2 linked regions of the Desulfosarcina ovata subsp. ovata genome follow. The protein of the gene in region 1 interacts with the protein of each later gene in a pairwise test. Links are inferred from orthologs where the notes say so. Each region holds a gene or a part of one and is shown on either strand. Other genes may lie near its edges.

What was found.
Region 2: the proteins of GN112_RS20670 (region 1) and GN112_RS22855 interact in binary tests that used the Escherichia coli proteins (3 or more experiments, as listed by UniProt). The link is inferred for Desulfosarcina ovata subsp. ovata from one-to-one orthologs.

The regions. Positions count from the first base shown.
Region 1 is NZ_AP021879.1:4,660,792-4,672,902, forward strand. Bases 5,940-9,207 are described here. They hold GN112_RS20670 (2-oxoglutarate dehydrogenase E1 component), read left to right. Parts: upstream 5,940-6,271; coding sequence 6,272-9,007; downstream 9,008-9,207. Other genes in these bases: GN112_RS20665 (prolyl oligopeptidase family serine peptidase), read left to right, coding at 5,940-6,106; odhB (2-oxoglutarate dehydrogenase complex dihydrolipoyllysine-residue succinyltransferase), read left to right, coding at 9,043-9,207. Outside these bases: GN112_RS20630 (NAD(P)/FAD-dependent oxidoreductase), read right to left, coding at 1-782; GN112_RS20635 (rhodanese-like domain-containing protein), read right to left, coding at 794-1,636; GN112_RS20640 (ferritin-like domain-containing protein), read left to right, coding at 1,838-2,293; GN112_RS20645 (DUF3786 domain-containing protein), read left to right, coding at 2,297-3,133; GN112_RS20650 (hypothetical protein), read left to right, coding at 3,137-3,358; GN112_RS20655 (dihydrolipoyl dehydrogenase family protein), read left to right, coding at 3,422-4,900; GN112_RS20660 (TVP38/TMEM64 family protein), read left to right, coding at 4,912-5,610; more of GN112_RS20665, read left to right, coding at 5,801-5,939; more of odhB, read left to right, coding at 9,208-10,302; lpdA (dihydrolipoyl dehydrogenase), read left to right, coding at 10,305-11,717; GN112_RS20685 (TraR/DksA family transcriptional regulator), read left to right, coding at 11,908-12,111. UniProt on the Escherichia coli protein: E1 component of the 2-oxoglutarate dehydrogenase (OGDH) complex which catalyzes the decarboxylation of 2-oxoglutarate, the first step in the conversion of 2-oxoglutarate to succinyl-CoA and CO(2).
Region 2 is NZ_AP021879.1:5,191,847-5,203,688, forward strand. Bases 382-3,380 are described here. They hold GN112_RS22855 (ABC-F family ATP-binding cassette domain-containing protein), read right to left. Parts: upstream 2,813-3,380; coding sequence 950-2,812; downstream 382-949. Other genes in these bases: GN112_RS22850 (B12-binding domain-containing radical SAM protein), read right to left, coding at 382-953; cobB (NAD-dependent protein deacetylase), read right to left, coding at 2,809-3,380. In the rest of the region: more of GN112_RS22850, read right to left, coding at 1-381; more of cobB, read right to left, coding at 3,381-3,552; GN112_RS22865 (HEAT repeat domain-containing protein), read left to right, coding at 4,183-5,109; GN112_RS22870 (hypothetical protein), read left to right, coding at 5,106-5,396; GN112_RS22875 (PAS domain S-box protein), read left to right, coding at 5,911-7,797; GN112_RS22880 (transposase), read left to right, coding at 7,905-8,117; GN112_RS22885 (IS4 family transposase), read left to right, coding at 8,131-9,567; GN112_RS22890 (IS110 family transposase), read right to left, coding at 9,830-10,408; GN112_RS22895 (transposase), read right to left, coding at 10,559-11,443; GN112_RS22900 (MFS transporter), read left to right, coding at 11,700-11,842. UniProt on the Escherichia coli protein: Genetic data indicate it may be involved in ribosome assembly or function.

The sequences.
Region 1 (12,111 bases):
CCGCCGTCCGGCCCGGTGGCGATGCCGGAATCCGCAAAAATCGGTGACGGCCGCACGCCCAGGGCCAGGAAGATGAAGTCCGCGGCCAGGGTCTCACCACCGTCCAGGGTGACGGTGTTTGAGGAGATGGCGCGCACATACCCGCCTTCGCGCATGACAACGCCCCGGCGGCGCAGGCTGCCCATGATCCGGTGTCGGATCGAGTCGCTGAAGCGGCCCATGAAGGTGCGGCCGGCGCAGACGGTGATCCGGGGCATCGTTTTCCCGGTATCTCTGGCCAGTTGCCAGACATTGCCGGCGACTTCGGCCGCTGAGGGTCCGCCGCCGACAATCACCACTTGCGTCTGGTGCCGTTCGAAATGATCCACAAGGCGTCGTTTGGCTTCCATGAGCCGTTCGATGGGTTTGACCGTAAAAATATCCGTGGGATCCCCGTCAATGGGTGGCTTTGGCACCTGGCTGCCCGCATTGCAGGAAAGCACGTCGTAGGGCACGCTGCCGCCGCTTTCGAGCATGACCATTTTTTTCTGGGGCTCGATGCGTACGGCCTTGTCGCGGACGAAGGTTCCGCCCTGTTTTTCGACCACATGGCGGGTGGCGAAACGAATCTGTTCGGGACGGTAGGTACCCGAAAGCATTCCCGGTCCCATTCCCGAATAATAGTGCTCGTCCGATGGGCCGACAACGGTGACGTCAATGCCTTTGGCGGTGATGGCCCCAAGGTTGGCCAGGGTAACCATGTGGGCGTGGCCGCCGCCGATGAGAACCAGTTTTTTTTGCATTGTAATTCCTTTTATTTCCCTTCCAGGGTCTCTTCCATCAATTCGCCCAGCAGCCTCAGGTGGGTTTTCTCCTCATTGGCAATCTGGACCAGTGCCTTGCGTCCGGCATCGTTGACCGCTTTTTCGGATGCCCGCAGGTAGAGATCCAGCGCCTGGGCCTCGATGGACATGGCCAGTTCGATGATTTCGCTGACCGTGTCATAGCTGGGCATGAGCAGATTGGCGTACTCTTCGGTGGTCAGGCCGCCTTCAAGGACACCGGGCAGGGCCTGGTTTTCGAACGTTTCATGGGAGACCGCTTTGCCGGTGGTTTCGGCGTATTGTTTCAAGATACGCTCCTGGTGTTTGATTTCAATCTGAGACAGTTTTTGAAACAGTTGCTTTGCTGGATCGTTGTCTACCTTGCCGGCCATGGTTTCGTAAAAATCCTTCAGGCCGGCCTCGAGGGAGTAGGCCACGGTGAGGGCCTGCTCCACGGAGGTGACGCCGTCGAAAAGCGCCAACCCCTTTTCTTCACCGAGAAATGCCGTGTCGCTGGTCCAGGCCTTGAATCCGCCGGACAGATTCAGGATGTTTTTAAATCCCTGCCCGGAAAGCAGCTGTGCCGCCACCCGGCTGCGGCCGCCAACGGCGCAGTAAACCATTACGGGTTTGTTTTTATCGATTTTGTCCAGATGATCGGTCAACCCCGGCAGAGGCGCCAGGACGGCCCCGGGAATATGGCCGGATTCATACTCTTTTGGCTGACGGACATCCAGAATGGTTACATCTTCCACTTTTTTATCGGCCAGATAGGCTTTGGCCGCATCGGCATCGACGGACTTTACGGGGGTCAGAAATTGTCGCCAGTTCATGGAGGCCTCCATTTGCTGAAAGTTGTGGATTATAGGGGTGGAACAGAAAAAAAGAATCGATTATACATAAAACAAACGGGCGAAGCCATGACTTTTTTGAATGGCACACAGTTTGCTTGAAGTTATGACGCGGACTTACTGTTGATTTAAGTACGGGCCACCGGCGCCCATTTCTCACCATCTTATGGAGGAGGCGTAACCATGAATTTGAGCGAGTACAAGGACATCATCAAGCAGGCCATTGCCAACGAAGTCGAGGCCAGAAAGTTTTACGAGGATGCATCCAACACCCTTAAGGATCCGTACCTGAAAAAGCTCTTCGCCTCCCTGGCCGAAGAGGAGAAGAAACATCGCGATATTCTCACCAAAATCTACACCAGCGATACCGTGGAGACCTATTTTTCGGAAACACGGGATTACAAAGTGGCAGAGACCGTGGATGCACCGGAACTCTCCATGGATATGAAACCGGCCGACGCCTTTGCTCTGGCCATGAAGAAGGAAGAAGAAGCCATGAAGCAGTACACCGAAATGGCCAACCTGTGTGACGATGCGGAAAAACGCAAGATCTTTCTGGATCTGGCCGCCATGGAGCGGGATCACAAACTGAAAATGGAATCCGCGTTTGTGGATATCGGCTATCCCGAGGTATGGTAAGCGATGGCGCTATCCGTCGTTGATCTATACCGGGATGTGTTGCCACGGACCAATTGCGGCGACTGCGGATTTAATAGCTGCCTGGCCTTTGCCGGGATGGTGGTTGCCGAGAAACACCCCCTGGACGGCTGCCCGCACCTGGCGCCGGAGGTGGTGGAACGCTGCAACCAGGAGTTGGGCGGGCAATATGCGGCCGGGAAGTGGACCAAACGGGATCTGGCCGAAGATGCCCTGACGTGGGCCAGGGAGCGTTCCGCCTCCATGCGGCTGGTCGACCTGCCAGAACGTATCGGCGGGCATCTGACGAACGAAGACGGAGAGCCGGCCCTGCACCTACCCTACTACACGGCCAGCGTGATCATCCGTGGCGACGATATCGTGCGGGCGGACGGGGCGGCCCTGACCCGCTGGGAGAAGGTGTTCATCTACAACCATATGGCCCAGGGGGGGCGGCGGATGCCCACCGGCAAGTGGAAGGGGTTTGAGGAATTCCCCAACACCGTGTCCAAGGTCAAGACCATGGCCGCGCATGTGGAGGCCCCCCTGGTGGCGCGTTTTTGTGGCCGGATTGACGAGTTGCGTTCGGCCGCTGCCGGTATGGGCGGCGAAGACGCCACCGGCAAGGCCAACAGCGCCGATGTCGCCGTTCATTTTCATCCCTTCCCCCGGGTACCGGTGATGCTGCTTTTCTGGGATGAAGATCCCGAGGATGGTTTCGGGGCCACGGCCAAATTGCTTTTTGACGAAACCGTCATCGAGCATCTGGATATTGAATCCATCGTTTTTCTGAGTGAGCGGTTGCGGCAGATGCTGTGTGATGCCGCCGATGAAGGAGCGTGATCCATGCAAACCCATGATGTCGCCGTATTCGAACCCTACCCCTTTGTGGTGGGGCAGAAAATCAACATTGCATCCGGTCCCCGCAAGGGTGACTGGGAGGTGGTGGGGGTGACCGAGCGCAAAGTCAGGCTGCGCTGCCCGTTCAGCCACAAGGAGTTCGACTGGAACCGCTTCTGCTACCTGGCCGAAGAGAAGCGGGGTGCTGTCTGGCCCGGTGAGGAGTAAGATTTTAGAGCCGTTTGTACACCGTCGCGGGTTTTGGACGGGCATTGAAACGAGGAGAATCGCATGGCCGTCTACGATTACGATATCGGGATCATCGGCGGCGGTGCCGCCGGTCTGACGGTGGCGTCGGGGGCGGCCCAGCTGGGAGCCAAAACCCTTTTGGTGGAAAAAGAGCCTGCTCTCGGTGGCGATTGCCTGCATTACGGCTGTGTGCCCAGCAAAACCCTGATCCACTCGGCCCGCGTTTGGCATCAGATCAAACACGCCGATCGCTTCGGTCTGTCGGTGGTGGATGTGCCGCCGGTTGACTTTTCCCGGATCGCCAGACGGATTCAGGACGTGATTGCCGTAATCCAGCGGCACGATTCGGAGGAACGCTTCTGCCGGCTGGGGGCCAAGGTGGTTTTCGGCAGCGTTTTTTTCAGGGATGCGCACACGGTGGACCTGAACGGCAGCCGTGTCAGTGCCAAAACATGGGTGGTGGCCACCGGTTCCTCGCCGGCCGTTCCGCCCATCCCCGGGCTTGGGGCGGTTGATTTTTTAACCAACCGCCAAATTTTTTCCCTTGAAACCCGGCCGGGCAGCATGATTATTCTGGGTGCCGGCCCCATCGGCATTGAAATGGCCCAGGCCTTCAACCGACTGGGAACGAAAGTGACGGTCGTGGGGCGGTCCGGTCAGATCCTGTCCAGGGAGGATCGCGATATGGCTGACGCGGTCCAGGCCCGTCTGGCCGCAGAAGGGGTCTCCTTTTACCTGGGGGCCAGCGTGCAGCGGGTATCCCCGGACGGGCCGAGAAAATGCGTGCGTTTGCAGCTGGATTCGGGTAGGAAAATCGACATTCGGGCCGATGCGCTCCTGGTAGCCCTGGGCCGCAGACCCAACGTCGAGGATTTGCGGCTGGAAGCGGCCGGTGTGGCCGTGGAGCCGGCCGGCATCGTTGTGGACCCGCGTTTGCGGACCCGCCAGAAACACATTTTTGCTGCCGGAGATGTTAATGGGGGCTTTCAGTTTACCCACGCCGCCGGCTACGAAGGCGGCATCGTGGTCAGCAACGCCGTATTTCATCTGCCGCGCAAAGTCGATTACACCTGGCTGCCGTGGTGTACCTACACCGATCCCGAACTGGCCAGCATTGGCATGAACGAACGCAGAGCCAGGGCGTCGGGAATCGACTGCACGGTGCTGATCGAATCGTTCGGGGCCAACGACCGGGCCCTGGCCGAAGGGGAGACCGACGGGCGGATCAAACTGATCCTGGACAAAAAGGAAAAACCCCTGGGCGTGCAGATCCTCGGCCCGCGGGCCGGTGACCTGATTGCCGAGTGGGTGGCTACTTTGAACGGTGGTACCAAGCTGTCCTCCCTGGCCTCGGCCGTTCACCCATACCCCACGCTGGCGGAGATCAATAAGCGGGTTGCCGGAAATCTCTTCTCGCCAAAGATCTTTTCCGAGACGGTGCAAAAGGGGCTCAAGTTGTTTTTTAACCTTAAGGGGCGGGCCTGCACACCCTCGGTGGGTGACGGTCCGGCGGAATCCTGAACGGGAGTTTGATGATGCAATCGGTACCCTCCGAATCCAGCAAGACCAGGGCCAGGATCAAAGCCTTGCTGCTGATCGTGTTTATTGCCGGTGCGGTTGTCCTGATTCGCTACTCCCCGCTTCGTGCCTACCTGACACCCGATGGGCTGTCAGGGGTGATGGCGACGGCCGGCGGGTGGGCGCCGGTGGTTTACGTGGTCATTTACGCCGTGGGCATCTGCCTGTTCATTCCCGGGACCCTGTTGACCGGCATCGGCGCTGCTATTTTTGGCCCTTTCTGGGGTTTCGTGTGGGTCTGGATCGGTGCCATGATCGGGTCGGTCGGCGGTTTTTTCATCGGACGGACGCTGGGACGGGATTTTGCCGCTTCACTGATCGGAGACCGGCTCAGCCGTTACGATGCCGCCATTGCGCGCAACGGTTTTGCCACGGTGCTCTACTTGCGGCTGATCTACTTTCCCTTTACGCCCATGAATTTCGGCATGGGCTTGACCCGGGTGCGTTTTGCAGACTATTTTGCCGGTACTGGCCTGGGGATTGTTGTGGGGACGTTTATTTTCACTTTTTTTATCGGTACCCTCAAAACGGTCTGGGTTTCGGGGAACTGGGCCGCACTGATTTCCCCCAAGGTGTTTTTTTCCATCGGCCTGTTTGTTTTCTCATTTTTCATTCCCGTTATCATCAAAAGCTTCAGAGACCGGCATCCATAAACGGGTGCGCCATGATTCGTGAAACGTGAGACACGTTGTCTCATAAAACAGCCGGCCCGTTGTTCCCGACGTGATGGTTTTTATCTTCAGCCACGGGAAGAAGGCCCTTTTACGGGGCCTTTCTCCTTGACGGTGGTGGCATGGATCTTGATAATAGGGAGCAAGATCCGCATTTTTCCATGGAGATCGCATGGAACAGCAGATTCAATTGAAACGGGATTTTTTTGACGACGCCGACCATTACGACATGCTGGCGGCCACCCGCGCCCTGGACATCCCCATGCTGGTGGTGCACGGTGACCGCGATACGATCATTCCCGTGTCTGAAGCCCACCTGGCCCGGGAGGCCAATCCGGCACGGGTGGAGCTGTTGATTGTCGAGGGTGGCGATCACATGCTTTCCCGTTCCGAGCACCAGCAACAGGTCGGTCGTGTGGTTACCGACTGGTTCTGCCGGCAGGCCGGCGTGCCGGTGACCGGCGCTTCAGCCGGATGATCTTTTAATAGAGAAATAAAATAATAACCCATCATATCAGTGTTTAAGATAATGTTTTTGGCAAGGCCAGAGGGAGGAAGCTGTATCAATTATACCGCGACGACCGATAACGCCGCCGAAAAACATTATCTTGAATGCTATAGCGCTTACAGGAGAGTGCGGAAGATGAATCTGTCCGAAACCCTGAGCGCCGATTTTATCGACGCCCAATACCGCAAATGGAAGTCCGATCCCGCTTCCGTGCCAGAGGACTGGCAGTTTTTCTTCCGGGGATTCGAAATCGCCGCTGCAACACCCGTATCGGCGGGCGATGGGGACCCTGAACAGGCCCTTCGCCAGGCCCACGTCGGAGCCCTGATTCATCGCTACCGGGATATCGGTCATCTGTTGGCCTGCATGGATCCGCTTTCGGCCTGTCCCACATCCCACCCCCTGCTGGATCTCGAAGCCTTCGGGCTGGACGCCGCCGATATGGAGCGGACTTTTGCCGCACCGGACCTGATGGCGTCAGGCGCGGCACCGCTCAAGGCGATCGTCGGCCGTCTGAAGCAGACCTACTGCCACAGCGTCGGGGTCGAATATATGCACCTTCAGGACCCCGATGAGCGGGCCTGGCTGCAGGCACGCATGGAGCCTGGCGGCAACCGGACCGAGCTTTCCCCGGATTCGCGCATCGATCTGCTGCGGCAGATTTCGGCGGCCGCGCTGTTCGAGGCCTTTCTCAATAAAAAATATGTGGGTGTGACCCGGTTCTCGCTGGAGGGCGGCGAATCCCTCATCCCCCTGCTGGACACCCTCTGCCGGCGGGCCCACGACGCCGGCTGCCGGGAACTGATTCTCGGCATGGCCCACCGGGGGCGCCTCAATGTGCTGCGCAACATCCTGGCCAAACCGGCCGAGGAGATCTTCTCGGAATTCGAAAGCTGCTACGATCCCCAGGACCTGGTGGGATCGGGAGATGTCAAATACCATAACGGCTACCTCTCCCAGCGGGACATGGGCGGCGGGGATCCGTTGACCCTTTACATGGTGAGCAATCCCAGCCATCTGGAAGCGGTCGATCCGGTGGTCGAGGGCATGGTCCGGGCCCGGCAGGACAGGCTTCCCGAGCGGCCGGAGCAGATGGTGATGCCGGTGCTGCTGCACGGTGACGCGGCCTTTGCCGGTCAGGGGGTGGTGGCGGAAACCCTGAATATGTCGCAGCTCAAGGGCTACCGTACGGGGGGCACCATCCATGTGATCGTCAACAACCAGATCGGCTACACCACCCTTCCCGAAGACGCCCGGTCCACCCGCTATTCCACCGATGTGGCCAAGGGCTTGATGGTGCCCATTTTCCATGTCCACGGCGAGGATCCCGAAGCCGTGGTGCACGTGGCCCGCCTGGCCGCCGATTATCGCTACCGCTTCGGCAAGGATGTGGTCATCGATCTGGTCTGCTACCGCCGGTACGGTCACAACGAGGGCGACGAACCCTATTTCACCCAGCCGACCATGTACCAGCGCATCCGGGAACGGCCACCGCTCAATCGGGTGTACGCTGAACAACTGATGGCCGAGAAGATCGTCTCCAGGGAAACCGTCGAGAAATTTGAAGCGGCCATCAATGAGGGGCTTGACGCCGCCTACGAGGAGATCCATGGGTCCACCTGCCTTTTTCCGGAACCGCGCTTTTTCCCGGAATGGGACGGGGTCGGCGGGACCTTCAGTTTTAATTCGGTGAAAACGGCGGTTGCCAAAAAGACGTTGACCGACCTGGCCCAGCGCCTGGCCGATATGCCGGACGGCTTTACCGTTCATCCACGGCTGAAACGCGTGCTGGATCAGCGCCTGGAGGCGGTCACGGCCCGTGAGGGGATCGACTGGGCCGGTGCCGAGGCCCTGGCGTTTGCCTCCCTGCTGGCCGAGGGCCACCCCGTGCGGCTCAGTGGTCAGGATGTGGGCCGGGGCACCTTCAGCCAGCGTCATAGTGTGCTCTGGGATTACCAGACCGGTGAGCCGCATATTCCGTTGAATCGACTGATGCCGGATCAGGCGCCGTTTGCCGTTTACAACAGCCTTCTGGCCGAAGCCGGCGTACTGGGGTTCGAATACGGTTATGCAGTGACCCGGCCCGATGTGCTGACCCTGTGGGAAGCCCAGTTCGGCGATTTTGCCAACAACGCCCAGTGCGTTATCGATTTGTTCATCGCCAGCGGACAGGCCAAGTGGCAGCAGCTCTGCGGGCTGACCCTGCTTTTGCCCCACGGCTGGGAAGGATTGGGGCCCGAACATTCCAGCGCCCGGATGGAGCGCTTCCTCCAGCTGTGCGCAGGCGACAACATGCAGGTGGCCAATCTGACCACACCGGCCCAGTACTTCCACCTGCTGCGCCGCCAGATCAACGCCCCGTTTCGTAAACCCCTGGTGATCATGACGCCCAAAAGCCTGCTTCGCCACCCCATGGCGATCTCTTCTCTCAAGTCGCTGACCGACGAAGCCTTTGCGCCGGTGATCGATGATGCCGGGGCCGGCGCCTCGATCAAAAAGGTAGTCTTTTGCAGCGGCAAGCTTTACTATCAACTGATCGCCCGGCGCCAGCAGATCAAAGCCAACGATACGGCCATCGTACGGGTGGAGCTGTTGCATCCCTTTCCGGAAAAAGCGCTCAAGGCGGTAATCGGCCGGTACAAAAAAGCCTCGGTGTGGATCTGGGCCCAGGAGGAACCGGAAAACATGGGCGCCTGGCAGTATATCCGGCCCCGGCTGGGCGAGATGCTGAAAAAGACACTTGCCTATGTGGGCCGCAACGCGTCGGCCAGCCCGGCCACCGGGTTCCCCAAGATTTACAAAATGGAACAGGATGGCATTATGGATCAGGCCATCGGCCTCCACGGCCAGTCGGGTGAGGTCGCCGGGTAATCCATCCAAACATTAAATTTTTCCAAGGAGCGTCCATGTCCATCGAAATCAAGATACCCAGTGTTGGCGAATCGGTTCAGGAAGCCGTCCTGGCCGAATGGTTCAAGCAGGATGGCGACACGGTCCGCAAGGACGACCCCCTGTTCGTCATCGAGACGGATAAGGTCACCCTGGAAGTGGTGGCCGAAGCCGACGGGGTCCTTACCATTACCGTTCCGGCCGGTGAAACGGTCGCCATTGGCGCAGTGGTCGGATCGATCGAGCCTGGGGGGGCTGCCGCAGCCGCTCCGCAACCGACGGCGGCGAAAGAACCGGTGACCCCGCCGGAAAAGGAATCGGCGGCTCCTCAATCCGTCGCGCCGACACCGGCGGTACCGGCAGCGGCGGGCTCACCCGTCATTCCGCAGGGCATGGCCCTGGCCCCCTCGGTCCGCCGCCTGATTGCCGAGAAGAACCTCGATATTTCCAAGATACAGGGCACCGGTCCCGGCGGGCGCATCAGCAAGGGTGACATCCTGCTGCATCTGGAAAAAGCCCCTGCGGGTATCCCCGACGTCCCGTCGGCACCGGCTGTCCAGGCCGCTGACGATCCGGCCGCTTTCGAAACGCGCAAGCCCATGTCGCCCATCCGCAAGCGCATCGCCGAGCGCCTGCTGGAATCCAAGCAGAACACGGCCATGCTGACCACCTTCAACGAGATCGACATGTCACGGGCCATGCAGATCCGTTCGCTGTACAAGGATGCCTTCCAGAAACGCCACAGCGTCGCCCTGGGTTTCATGTCCTTCTTCGTCAAGGCGTGTGTGCAGGCGCTCAAGGAGGTCCCCGAGATCAACGCCTTCATCGATGGCGGCGACATTATCTATCACAACTACCAGCATATCGGCGTGGCCGTGGGTACCGAGCGCGGACTGGTGGTGCCGGTGATCCGCCATGCCGAACGCATGAGTTACGCCCAGGTGGAGCAGGCGATTGTGGATTACGTTACCAAAATCAAGGATAACCGGCTGGAACTGGCCGACCTGGAGGGGGGCACCTTTACGGTGAGCAATGGCGGTGTTTACGGCAGCCTGCTCTCCACGCCCATCCTCAACATGCCCCAGAGCGGTATCCTGGGCATGCACAAAATCGAGAAACGGCCGGTGGTGATCGACGACGCGATCGTCATCCGGCCCATGATGTACGTGGCGCTCAGCTACGACCACCGTGTCGTGGACGGCAAGGGCGCGGTGACCTTCCTGAAGCGGGTCAAGGAGTTTGTTGAGAATCCGGAACGCATGGCATTGGAGGTGTAAAGATGGCACAAGAGACACGGTTCGACCTGGTGATCATCGGTTCCGGTCCCGGCGGGTACGTGGCCGCCGTGCGTGCGGCCCAGCTTGGCATGAAGACCGCCGTGGTCGAAAAATCCTCACGGCTCGGCGGAGTTTGCCTCAATGTGGGCTGTATTCCCAGCAAGGCCCTCTTGGACGCTTCCGAGTACTACCACCTGGCAAAGGAACGGTTTGCCGAATACGGCATCAAGACCGGCAAGGTCGGTCTGGATCTGGCCACCATGCTGGCCCGCAAGGACAAGGTGGTGGAAGATCTCACCGAAAACGTGCGCAAACTGATGGAGGGCAACCATATCGAGGTGATCCATGGTTTGGCGACGCTGACGGCACCAGGGACGGTGGACGTGGACACGGGCAAAAAGAAAAAACTTACCCTGTCCGCCGGTAACATTTTGCTGGCTACCGGTTCGGAGCCGCTCGAAGTCAAGGGACTCACGTTTGATGGTGAGTATATTGTCAGTTCCACCGAGGCGCTCTCCTTCGATAGCGTGCCCGGCCGGTTGGGCATTGTCGGCGGGGGGTATATTGGCCTGGAGCTGGGCTCGGTCTGGAACCGTTTGGGATCCATGGTCACCGTTATCGAGATGCTGCCCAAGATTGCCGCCAATCTGGACGGCCAGGTGGGGCGTACCCTGGACCGGATTCTCAAGCGCCAGGGCATGCAGTTCAAGCTGGATACCCGGGTGGTCGAGGCCACGGTGTCGGGCAAGGCGGTCAAGGCCGTGCTGGCCACCGGCGACAAGACAGAGACGATGACTTTCGACCGGTTGCTGGTTTCGGTGGGCCGTCGCCCCTTGACCCGGGGGCTTGGGCTTGAGGCCTTGGCGGTCGAGACTGACGAACGCACCGGTCAGATTGTGGTGGATCAGGAATATCGCACCAGCGTCAAGGGCATTTACGCCATCGGCGATTTGGTGCCCGGTCCCATGCTGGCCCACAAGGCGTCTGCCGAGGGGACTGCTGCCGTGGAGTGCATGGCCGGGCGTGCCGGTGAGGTGAACTACGATACCATCCCGGCGGTGGTCTACACCTGGCCCGAGGTGGCCAGTGTCGGGCTGACCGAGGAGCAGGTCCGCGAACGGGAGATCCCTTACTGCGTGGGCAGTTTCCCCTTCTCCGGGGCGGGGCGGGCCCGCTGCATGGGCGAGACCGATGGATTTGTCAAACTGATTTCCCACGGCAAGACCGACCGCATCCTGGGGGTTCACATCATCGGCCCGCGGGCGGCGGACATGATTGCCGAGTGTGTGCTGGCCTTGGAATTCGGTGCCAGCAGCGAGGATATTTCACGCACCATCCATGGCCATCCCACCTTTTCCGAGGCCTTGCAGGAGGCGGCCATGCATGTCCGCCAGTGTTCCATCTATGCCTCCTGAGTTTGAAGATGGATCGGTTTGCCAGCGCAGCTCAAAAGGCTGTTTGACAAACTCATCAAAATCTGAGCTTATAACGCGGCCGTCATCTATTGATTCTCTGTTATTCGATCTTAAATTCTCAGCCAACACCCAGATGCCCCAGGTACATTGCCTCTACCTGAACGATGTAACCTTTTGCCAGGATGGTCCAATGGACGAAAAAGACCTTGACTATTTTCGGAATCTTCTGCAAGCGGAACTGGATACGCTGCTTGACAAGGCGGGTGTCGCCGTTGGGGAACTGTTGGGAACGGCATATACTTCCGAGGCCGATCCCCTGGATCGGGCCTCGGAGGACCTGGCGCGCAACAATCAGTTGCGTATGCGCGAGCGCGAGAGCCGCTTGATTGCAAAA
Region 2 (11,842 bases), 530 kb from region 1 along the record:
GGCGAAAGGGCGTTGTCCAGAAAATGGATCAACCCGGCGGGGAAACGGGCGTTCAGCCGGAGCAGGTCATCGATGGTGGTGGCCGCATCTTCGCAGCGGTAGGGCGCGTCCTCGGCCGTTTCCGGGCAGAAGGCGCATTTCTTCCACCAGCAACCCCGGGAGGCGGCATAGGGCCTTACCGGTACCGGTGAAAGATAGCGGTCCATGCCCATGTCCGAAAAGTCATAGCCGGTTGTCGACGGCGCGTCCGGACGGCTGCCCGTGCACATCGATATCAATCGCGCCTCTCCCGGACCGCCCACCAGTTCGTCCACCAGGCCGTGAAACGGGTTGCCCAGCCCCGGTATGTTCAGCCACGACGTGACCAGCCCGCCGCCGCAAACGATGGTAGCCCCGCCAAGCATGCTGCGGATACAGCCGATCATGGCAAAGGCGCACAGGGCCTGACTCATGAAATTGATCGACAGGCCGACCACATGGGGTTCCCGTTCCTTGAACAGCTCTTCCAGTTGCGATGAAAAAATGGGGAAAAAGGGATTGTCCCGAAACGTTTCGGCGGCCCGGATCAGGTCGCCGCTGCGCACCGGAGATAGGTCCGGATGCGTATAGTTGGCCAGCGAGAGGGCGACGCCGGCGGGTTTTCCGGCGGCGTAGAGGACCCGGTTGAGATCCATGACGGCCCGTTTGTAGCGGTCCCGGTTACCGTACAGGGAGATCGATCGAAGGGCATCCGTATTCTCCCGGCGGTGGGCCAGGGCCCGGCGCGTCCAGGTGTCGGTGGCATCGGCCGCCGGTTTCGCCAGCAGCCCCAGGATACCGTCCAGACTGGCGTCCCAGGTTCTGCAGTCGATGCCATCAGCGCGCAGGGCAGCGGCCAGTTTGGCCAGCCCGGCCGGCGGTTCGCCGGGTTTGGCCACCGGCGGGTGGATGAGGAGGATGGATTGGTTTTTCATCCCTCCAGCTCGGCCAGCCGCTTGGCGAACTTTTTCTCCAGCCGTTGTCGCTGTTCGTCGGCAGCTTCCATTTCGGCAAAACGGGTCTCGATGATTTCCTGGCAGCTGCGGATCTTCTGGGAAAGAGAAGCGATTTGCGCACCGTCCCCCGCCTGGGAGGCGTCGACCATCTCCTGGTTGAATTGTTCCAGCCGGGTTTCGTTCGCCTCGATCTCCCGCTCGGCGGCGGCGATGGTTTCCTCCATGGGCTTGAGCACCTTGGATTTCTCGGTGATGACCTCCGAGCGCAGGCGGCGCAGCTCCTTTTTGGTAAACCGGGGTGCCGCGGCCGGTTCTCCGGCGTCCGGGTCGTCCCGGCGGCGGGTGATGGATACATCGTCCCCCCAGCCGCCCTTTTCCAGGAAATCCTGGTACGTGCCGTCGAACATGTGTGCTCCGAGGTCATCGAAGACAATCAGCCGATCGGCCAGGGCGTGCAGGAACATCTCGTTGTGGGTAACCATGATCACCGCCCCGTCAAAGGCGTCGATGGCCGCCAGGAGGGCATCGCAGGCGTCCATGTCCAGGTGGTTGGTGGGCTCGTCGAGCATGAGCAGGTTGACCGGGGTCACCAGCAGCTGGCCCAGCATCACGCGGCTTTTCTCGCCACCGGAGAGCACACCGATCTTCTTCAGCGCGCTGTCGCCTTCAAACATCATGGCACCGCAGATATTGCGTGCCTTCTGGCGGTCCACGTCCGGCTGGGCATAGAGGATCTCCTCTTCCACCGTGCGGTTGTCCACCAAACGCTGGATGTTGGTCTGCTCGAACAGGCCGGACTCGACCTGGGGGTTGTAGGTGATGGTTCCGGCCAGCGGGTCGAGGGTGCCGGCCAGCACCTTGAGCAGGGTGGTCTTGCCCTTACCGTTCTTGCCCACCACGCAGATGCGCTCGCCGGCCAGGATCGAAAAACTCAGATCCTCGAAAAGCGGCCGCCCCGCGCCCCAGGCAAAGGCCAGCGACTCCACGCTGAACACCTGCTTGGCCCTGAAGGGTTTGCTGCGGAAGGAAAACTCCAGGCTCTTGACCTCCTCGAGTTTGTCGCGCTTCTCCATCTTGGCCAGGGTCTTGACACGCGACTGGACCATGTTGGCCAGGCGGGCCTTGGCCCGGAAACGCGAGATGAACAGCCGGATCTCCTTTTCGCGGCGCTCGTCGTTGAGCCGGGTCTTCTCGTAGATCTCCTCGTCCTGGGCGATCTGTTCGTAGAACTTCTCCGTATTGCCGGCAATCTTGCGTGCCTTGCGGCGATGCAGCCCCACGGTGTGGGTGACCAGTTTGTCCATGAACCCCCGGTCGTGGGTGATCAGCATCAGCTCGTGGGGCCAGGAGAGCAGAAAGTTTTCGATCCAGCGGATGGAAGTGATGTCCAGGTAGTTGGTGGGCTCGTCCAAAAGCAGCAGGTCCGGTTCCGAAACCAGCACCTTGGCCAGATTGAGGCGCACCTGGAAACCGCCTGAAAAATCGTGAGGGCTGCGCACCAAGTCGCCATCGGAGAAGCCCAAGCCGGCCAGGATCTTTTCCACCTTCCAGTGATGATCCTTTTCCGCGGGCATCAACCCCTTCATGCCCTCGGCCAGCACCGTCGCCTCGGTGAATTGGATCAACTGCTGGACGTAGCCGATGCGATATCCCTTGGGCATGGTGATGGCACCGTCGTCGTATCCCTCCTCGCCGACAATGATCCGGAACAGGGTTGACTTGCCGTGGCCGTTGCGGCCCACCAGGCCCACCCGTTCCTTTGAATTGATCTTGAAGCTGACCCCGTCGAACAAAACGCGGTCACCGTAACTCTTGCTCAAATTTTCGATGCTGATCATGATGATACCGTACGCAGAACGTCGGATGCGCGCTGGTTAAAAACCAGATCGGCCATCTGATCCAGGGGCGTGGGATCACGGTTGATAATCACCAGCCGGGCACCGTTTCGGCGTGCCAGCGCGGGCAGCCCGGCTGCCGGCTGAACCACCAGGGAACTGCCCACCACCAGGAACAGGTCGCAAGCCTGCGCCGCTGCGACGGCCCCTTCCAGTACGTCTGCGGGAAGCGACTCGCCAAAAAAGACCACGTCGGGTTTCAGGGTGCCCCCGCAGGATGGGCAGGTGGGCGGCAGTTCGGTGTCCAGTTGCTGGTAAACATCGTCCATGGCGCGTTGACGCGAGCATTGAAGGCAGATGATCCGCCGGGTGTTTCCATGCAGTTCCAGAACGTTCTTGGAGCCGGCGGCCTGCTGCAGACCGTCGATATTCTGGGTGATGACGGCCTTGAGGATACCTTTCGCCTCCAATTCGGCCAGGGCCGTGTGGGCATCGTTGGGCTGCGCCTTACTGATCGCCGGGTAGCGCACCTCCCTGAAAAAATTCCAATAGTAGCCGGGATCCTTGTAGAAGTTGTCGATATTGGCGAACTTGGCCGGATCGTATTTGTTCCATAGACCGTCATCACCGCGGTAGGTGGGAATCCCGCTCTCGGCGGAGATTCCCGCACCGGTAAACGCCACCATGTGGCTGGCGGCGGCGACGAGTTGCCTCAAATCGTCATGCGGATTGGGGTTGGACATAAAGCACCTTTTTCAAATCTTCCAATTGGGTCCAGAGCCCATCACCCACCGAATCGGGCCGATTGGGCTCCACACTACTACCGGGATCATCGAAACGGAAATTCCCTGATGGTCCGGCGAAAAGATTACACGGGAGCCAGGCGAAGCAATGCGGCAAGGGTTGCTGGTTACTGGCGATATGCTGCAATTTATTTCCGGCAACCTTATACCCCCCATGGCTAATGGCTGCATTGATCACAGGTCCAATAAAGCGCATGTAGCGGAGTCGATAGCATCTTTTTAAGGCCCAAACAAGCTATACCCAACGGATCCCCAGGGCAATCGCATGTAACTATTTTTCAATCTTTCTACCCGATAGCGATGGATCACAAATGTCAAATGTCCAATGAAAAATGCCAACTGGTGGTATTCTATCTATTTATAATCGATAAGATCCTTCAATTGACATTTTGATTTTTACATTTGGCATTGATTGAATCAGGGTGATGGGTTTGCAATCACGCCACCGACCAGAATACATCCAAATGCGATCGCCCTGATGGTCATCATACCCTCGGTCGACTTTCATGCGCGTGGATGTTATTTGGGCTTTGACAGAAATCGCCTAATTCGGAACAGACGGCAGGCAACATGGCAAAGAGAGACCTGACCAAAGAGAAACTGGTGCTACTCGGGCAGATTGAACAAGGCCCCCTGACGCCGGAAAGCCAGAAAACGCTGGGTAAGACATTGTCCCTGGCCAACAATATCCTCGTGGCCAAGGCCGCCACGATCGTCGGCCAGCGCCGGGTCGAAGCGTTGACCCCGGATTTGCTCAAGGCTTTCGGGCGCTTCTTAGAAAATCCCCTCAAACGCGACAAGGGATGTCTTGCCAAGGAAGCCATCATCGAGGCACTGGACGAGATGGAATTCGACGATGCGGAGATCTTTGTAAAAGGCATCCGATGGGTCCAGGCGGAGCCGGCGTATGGCCGGCCGGTGGACACCGCGGCCGGAATGCGCGGGCGGTGCGCCTTTGCTATAGCGCGCCTGGGCGGCCCGGATACGGTGTACGAACTTGTCGATCTTTTGGCCGATCCGGAACCACAACCGCGCATCGCCGCGGTACGGGCCCTGGTGGGGATACCCGGCGAGCAAAGCGAGCCGTTGCTGCGCCTGAAGGCAACCATCGGTGATGACAGCCACCGGGTGATCGCCGAGTGCCTGTCCGCCCTCGTCCGGATCAACGCCGGACGATCAATCGACTTTGTCGCGCGCTTCCTGAATTCGTCTGACATGATCATCGCCGAAAACGCGGCCTTTGCCTTGGGTGAATCCCGGCTGGATGAGGCGTTCGCGATTCTGCGGCGACACCGGGAGGCGAGCCCGAATCCCGAATGGCAGGAATTGCTGTTGATGCCCATTGCGATCACCCGGAGCGAGGAAGCCTTCGACTATCTGGTCGAGGTCATCGAAACCGAAACCCCAGGCAGCGTTGCCGCCGCGCGGAAGGCTATCCGGATCTTCGATGACGAAAGCCACCGCCAGCGGATTCCGGGCACCACCGGGGCACCATGAACCGTAAGCAAACCTATATCTGGAGTTGCCTTGGCCTGGGGATGATCCTGATCCTGGCCGGTGTGACTTACAACAGCACCCGGATGATCACGGAAAAGACGGTCGAAAGCCACCAGCAGCGCATCGTTGCCGGTGCGGCGGAAACCGTGGACCTGTGGTTCTCCCAGCATGTGCGGATCGTCCAAGCCACGGCCGCCGCCACCCGCCAGCGTCCCATCGCCGACACCCCGGAAACCCTGCGGCTGCTCAAAATGGCCATGCAGGCCGGCAATTTCTCCGACGTCTAGATCGGCCTGGCTGACGGACTGGTTCCTCTGCACCACGGTGCTGAAAAAAGAAGCCTACACCCTGGCCAAGAATACCGCCATGCTGTTTGCCATGGGGTGCAATTTCTAAAGCGATGATTTCATAAAGATTGATCGACCTAATCGCAAGTTTTGAGTTTGAGAGGCCAACCACCAGATGTTGTGGTTGGCCTTTTCATATAAATTGGATTAGTTTCGATTTGATCTGAGATTTTTGGATTTAAACTTCAATCAAATCTGACAAGTAAAATAATTGTTGAGATGAATAGGAGAAATCCTTAATTTTGGAAAACTGACCGGCTGTGATCGGATTCAGGAATAATCTAAAGCCAGCGTATACCCACAGCCATTAACCTTGCCCTCATACACCTTCAGTCTGGCCAGGTTTGATTCCACTATTGACGACCGGCCTCAAATAGGAACTGTTTGTATTATTAATACTTTTATGAGAGTATGAAACAGCTGCTATCATTTTAAAAACAGAAATTGGAAGAAGATGGTTAACTACCTGGATATTCGTACGCTTGCTCTGATGATGGGGGTGGTATCTATTACCTTAGCTGTTGGTGTGGTCTATCTGCAATGGTACCACAAAACCTATGCAGGTTTTTCTTTGTGGAGCAATGGGGCTGTATGTGCCGGAGTTGGTGGCATATTAATGTGTATGCGTGGGTATGCCCCTCAACTGGTTTCCATTATCGCTGCAAATACTCTACTCGTACTGTTCATGAGTTTTGTCGCGTGGGGGATGGAAAAATTCGTAGGAAGAAGAATCTTTCGTTGGCCTGATTATGTTGTATTGCTTCTATTTATTGGCGCACTCCTTCAGTTTACATACATAAAGCCAAGCGTTGAAGTACGCATTGTTATTATAAGTTTCTGTTTCAGTTATTTCAGTGGCAAAGCAATATTTCTGTTGAAATACGGAGGGGATCACCTGCGGCACCCACTTTTATTGGGGGCACTATGGTTCACAGCTGTATGGTTTCTTTTGAGAGCAATAATTACCGTGATTGGCCCGTGGGAAATCAATGATTTTATGAAAGCAGGCGCATTTCATGGGGTTACTCTCGTTGTATACATTGTTAATCAAATCCTGGTGATGATTGCTCTTGTTTTTGCTAACCATCACAGACTCGAAACGGATTTGACTGAATCAAACCTATCACTAAAAGACAGTGAAGAGCGGTTTCGCTCACTATCGGATGCTTCTTTTGAAGGGATTTTAATAACTGAAAACGGGGAAATTATTGATGCCAACCAAACCTTTTTGGAGATGGTAGGTTATTCAAAAGAAGAAGTAATTGAAATGAGCATTATTGATTTTGTAGCCCCTGAAATGCAACAGGATGTTTTGGAAAGAATATTGTCGAATTTTGAAGGATCGTACGAGACTCTTGCTTCAAAAAAAGATGGTACCGCAATTCCCATAGAAGTTCACGGCAGGATGCTTTTCTATCAAGATCGAATGGTTAGGGTAGCGGCCATTCGTGATCTCAGTGAACGGAAAAAAGCTCAAGATTTACTGGCAGAAAGTCAAAAATCTTTTAATTCTCTGACTGATCATGCCCGTGAAGGGATAGTCGTGGTTCAGAACAAGCGGCTATTATATATCAATCCAAGTATGTGTAAAATGACCGGCTATGATAAGGATTCACTCTTGGGTCTGGAATCATTTTTGCCTCTAATAGCTCCAGAGGCACGTGAAACCATGATGGCCAACCATCTGAAGCGACTTGCCGGCAAAGCATCACCCGAGCGTTACGAGAGCAAATTTCTTAAGCGTGACGGTACCACCTATCCGGTTGAACTTACAGGAGTGTTGATAAATTGGAATGGAAGCCCGGCGACCCTGAATATTATATCTGACATCAGCGAACGCAAAGAAGCGGAAGAATCCATGCGCTTTCTGGCCCATCACGACAGCCTAACCGGATTACCCAACCGATATCTGTTAATGGAGCGATTGGAGCAGGCATTGTCTCAAGCACGGCGCTCTGAGCAGCCCCTCGGGGTGCTTTTCATAGATTTGAACGGCTTTAAACAGGTCAATGATACTCATGGTCATGATGTTGGAGACATGCTTCTTAACAAGGTTACTGACAGGTTGCAGGGGTTGTTGAGAGATTCAGACACTCTGGCACGTATGGGCGGTGACGAGTTTGTGATACTGTTGCCCCAGGTAGATGGCAAAGCAGGTGTTGAAGCTTTGATGGCACGAATAGATTCTGCATTTCAATCACCTTTTGATCTTGGTCAGTTGACAATAAAGAGCAGAACCAGTGTTGGGTTTTCTCTCTTCCCAGAAAGCGGGGAGAGCGCAGATGAACTTTTGCGGGTAGCTGATCAACAAATGTACCATGACAAAAATACAAAAAAATGAATTCATTAAACCGGTTCTCTATAAAGCTCCAGTGATCTTGGCTGTGACCGTATCTGTCACAGGTCCATGTTATTGTGGCCCCACATCCAAGGAAAAAGGAGGCCGCCATGACAAAATTCACCCTTATCGAGGATTTTCCACGATCGGAAATCGAGTTTGATGCACGTTTTTCAAAACCTGAGGCATGCTATGAATACCTGTTTCAACAAAAGTGGCCCGATGGGTTTGAGTGTCGGGAATGTGGCCATCAACAGTACTGGTTAAGTTCAAAGCACCAGCCCTTTCAAGGTAGCACTAAAAGACCATTCATAACTGGATGAACTTATTAAATAAATGCTGGACAAACCCACCCCCAAAATATACAGTAAAAAAGAAAAACTGTATTATTTGGGAGGTGACATCATGTTGAGTCCTGTTTTTACGCCGTTCATCAAGAATTCTCCGATTTCTGTCATGGCTCGTGGTTTGATGGAGAAGGTACTGAATCCTGAGCAATTGGACGAATGGTTCGAGAACACCGCTAAAGAACAATACACAAGGGACCTTTTGTTTTCGACGCTTTTTTACCTGATGAGCCAGGTCGTTCAGGGAAGCCAGCGATCAATTCACGCAGCCTTCCAGGCTTCAAAAGAGGATATTGCCGTTTCAGTTACCTCAATCTACAATAAGTTGAACGGCATGGAACCAAGTACATCGGCAGCTTTGGTCCGATATGCCGCCGAGCAGGTGGAACCTATTATTCAAAGATTGTTGGGTAAACAAAACTCCCCTTTGCCTGGCAAACGAATCAAACTGCTTGATGGCAACTGTATCGAAAAGAGCCATCACCGAATCAAAGAGTTGCGGTCCATAGCCTCAGGTCCTCTTCCGGGGAAATCATTGGTTGTGTACGATTCGATGTTGCACCTGCCCATCGATGTGTTTCCTTGCGAAGACGGCCATGCGCAAGAACGCTCATTATTGAAAACGGTGCTTGAAACTATTGTTGCCGATGATGTTTGGGTTGCCGATCGCAATTTCTGCGTGGTTGAATTCACCTGCGGCATCGATAAGCGGGATGCGTGGTTCATTATCCGTGAGCATGGGAATTATCCTCTCGAGCTAATTGGAAAGGAAAAATATATCGGCAAAATCGAAACAGGAACCGTATACGAGCAACCCATCCGGGTTCGTGATGAAGCTGGCGAAGAGCACGCCTTCAGGCGGATTCGCGTGAAGCTGAAGGGTGAAACCCGTGATGGTGATACCGAGATTTTCATCATCACGAATCTATCAAAGAGCGCAGCAAACGCTAAAACAGTTGCCCGGTTGTATCGGGATCGATGGACCATCGAAACGGCCTTTCAGCGTCTCGCTGAATATTTAAACTCTGAAATTAATGCATTGGGCTATCCTCGTGCCGCTCTTTTCGGTTTTTGCGTTGCTCTGGTCGCCTATATCAGCATGTCCGTTGTAAAAGCAGCACTGGGCAGTGTTCACGGTGTCGATTTCATAGAACGGAACGTATCTGGTTATTACATCGCCAATGAAATCGAAGGCGTCTACCAAGGGATGATGATCGTTATCGAAAGCGACCATTGGGTCGTTTTTAGAGACATGCCAGAAAGTGATCTGGTTCGGTTGCTTGAAGAATTAGCTGGCAACGTAAAATTATCAAAGTACCAGAAGCATCCTCGAGGTCCCAAAAAGCCCAAACCGAAGCGGGTTGCGATGAAAAACAAGCCACATGTTTCAACCGCGAAAATACTCGCTGAGAGAAAGAAGTCATAGTACTACCTTGAAAGGGCTGGTTCAAAGCACCTGTATATCTGTACAAGATGTGAGCACAAACATTCGTTAACCGCTGGAACGATCATGGAAAACTCAAAAAAGCCGATTCCCTATTGGCTCAAGGCCATGTGGTGGTTCACGACCCATAAAAGCGGCGTGAATGCGGTCAACCTCAAAGAACTGCTGGGCATAATGGTGGCATAATGGGGACATTCTATATTCCTTATGTCAACAGATTTTTTAACCATTTAAAATCAATCAGTTAAAGATCCTCAAAATCAAAAAAGTACTTGGCCAAGAGGCCGTTGCGGATACGCATGCGCAGTCGATGCACCTCTTTTTTCAGCTGTCGCCGAACCGCCAGGAGACTGCGCAGCGCCAGCATATCGGCTTCCGGATTTTCATAGAACAGGCACTTTCCCTGGCTGACCAGGTCGGCGACGTTGGCGCTGTCTTTGGTATCGTTTTTATCCCAGCGGCCATCAAGGAGTTCCCGGTTGTCCTTAACCGCTTTGCCGGCTACCAAGACCACCAGATGGCCTTTCCCGGTCAGCCAATGGGTAAGCGGCTTGTGGTAGTTGCTGGTCGGCTCCAAGCCGAAAACGACATTTTCCATATTGTGCTGGCTCATAAGCGTCTCCACCTGTTCCATGAGTCGCTCGAAGCCGATCAGATCATTGGTAAAGATCAGCCGGCGCCAGAGTGACTTTCCCCTAGCGGTCCCGAAGAAAGCATGATGCTTGTCTTTGGCAATATCGATACCGACAATCAATTGGTTTTCAGATCCTCTGATCTGGCTGCGTAGTTTACAAAACATTTCGAAGCGGGCAATGTCGTCCATTTTCATAACCTCCTGTTATCCAATCCGTTCAAGTTTTTCTATTTTATTAACAGGAGTAACTCTCATTTTCTACGCGAAAAAATATTGGTTAAAATACTACTTGTGGAGATCTTTTCTTTTGTTTTTTCAATATATAACGTCTCTCATTATCTAAATAATTGAATCAATCAGCACGTATCCTTCGCATGCGGCTATGGTTTCGCCTCTTCGAGCGGCATAGCCGATGCCTGACATCGTCATATCAAGTGCCCGGGCAAGCTCGGTCTGGGAAAGGCACAGCTCGTTTGTACACAGGCTGCGAACCAATCCTCCCCCGACCAATTCAGGACGACGTCCCATGGCAACTCCGGCTTGGACATAGTCAAGGTAAGCCTTGCGCGCCTTCGCCACTTTTTTTCCAAAACAGCCGAGAACATAAGCGCCGTCCTGCCAGCTGCAATCATCGGCTCCCACCAATAATCGGTGGCCGCTGAATGGATAATCTGTCAACGCCCTGAAGTCCTCAACCATGCCAGCACGCAATGGATTGAGATGAATATAGCGCACCAGTTCCAAAAGATAGGCGTCTTCCTGACAAATAATGGATTTGTACCGGTTCTGAAACAACTGGCCGTGGCGTTTATGTCGGCGGTTGAAACTTACCGCATATCCGGTGAGCAGCCGCTGCATCAAGCTTACGAGCCCATCAGGGCCGGAGCGAAATAAAAAATGGGCGTGGTTACTTAGCAAAACCCAAGCATAACATCTGGTTTGCGTCTGCGGAACCAACTGATCAAGCCGATCGACAAGATTCTGCTTATCGGTTGTATCCCGGAAAATGTTTTTTCTTTCGATCCCCCGGATGATCACGTGATGCAAAATCCCGGGAGCGTCTAATCGGGCTAACCGTGGCATGGCACCTTTCATAGCAAATATTGAGAGGCAAATCAAGTTGATTAGATAATTAGAGACGTCCCCAACTGCCCCCAACTGCCCCCCCAACTGCCCCAATGGTGCAACATTGGTCCAATCCGTGCGAAAGGGACGGCCTTGCATCCGAAAACTTCCAGCGCTCGATCATTATTTACGATTTAAAGTAACTTTACGATATCTCGCCATTCTATCTTTTGCCCAATCCTCCGCTTATTTATCATAACATCCTTATATTTTGTACTTATTTTATCATTATAGAGTGTGGCATGGGGGTTGCTCTAATTATTACAGAAGCAAGCGTATCATTTTTTCTATTTATCTCAATACGGCACCGGACAAGCCGGCTTGCCGTCACCCCTGACACGTGGGAGGAGGATGTATGCCGCACCAGCAGAAATACTTGAAAAAATCGATTATCAATTTATACGGGCTGCCGTCGTTTGGATTCCAGTTAATTGTGAACATGGAGGTCTTTTTCTTTGCCGCATTCCTGACAGATTATGCGAAAATCCCGGTGGCAAT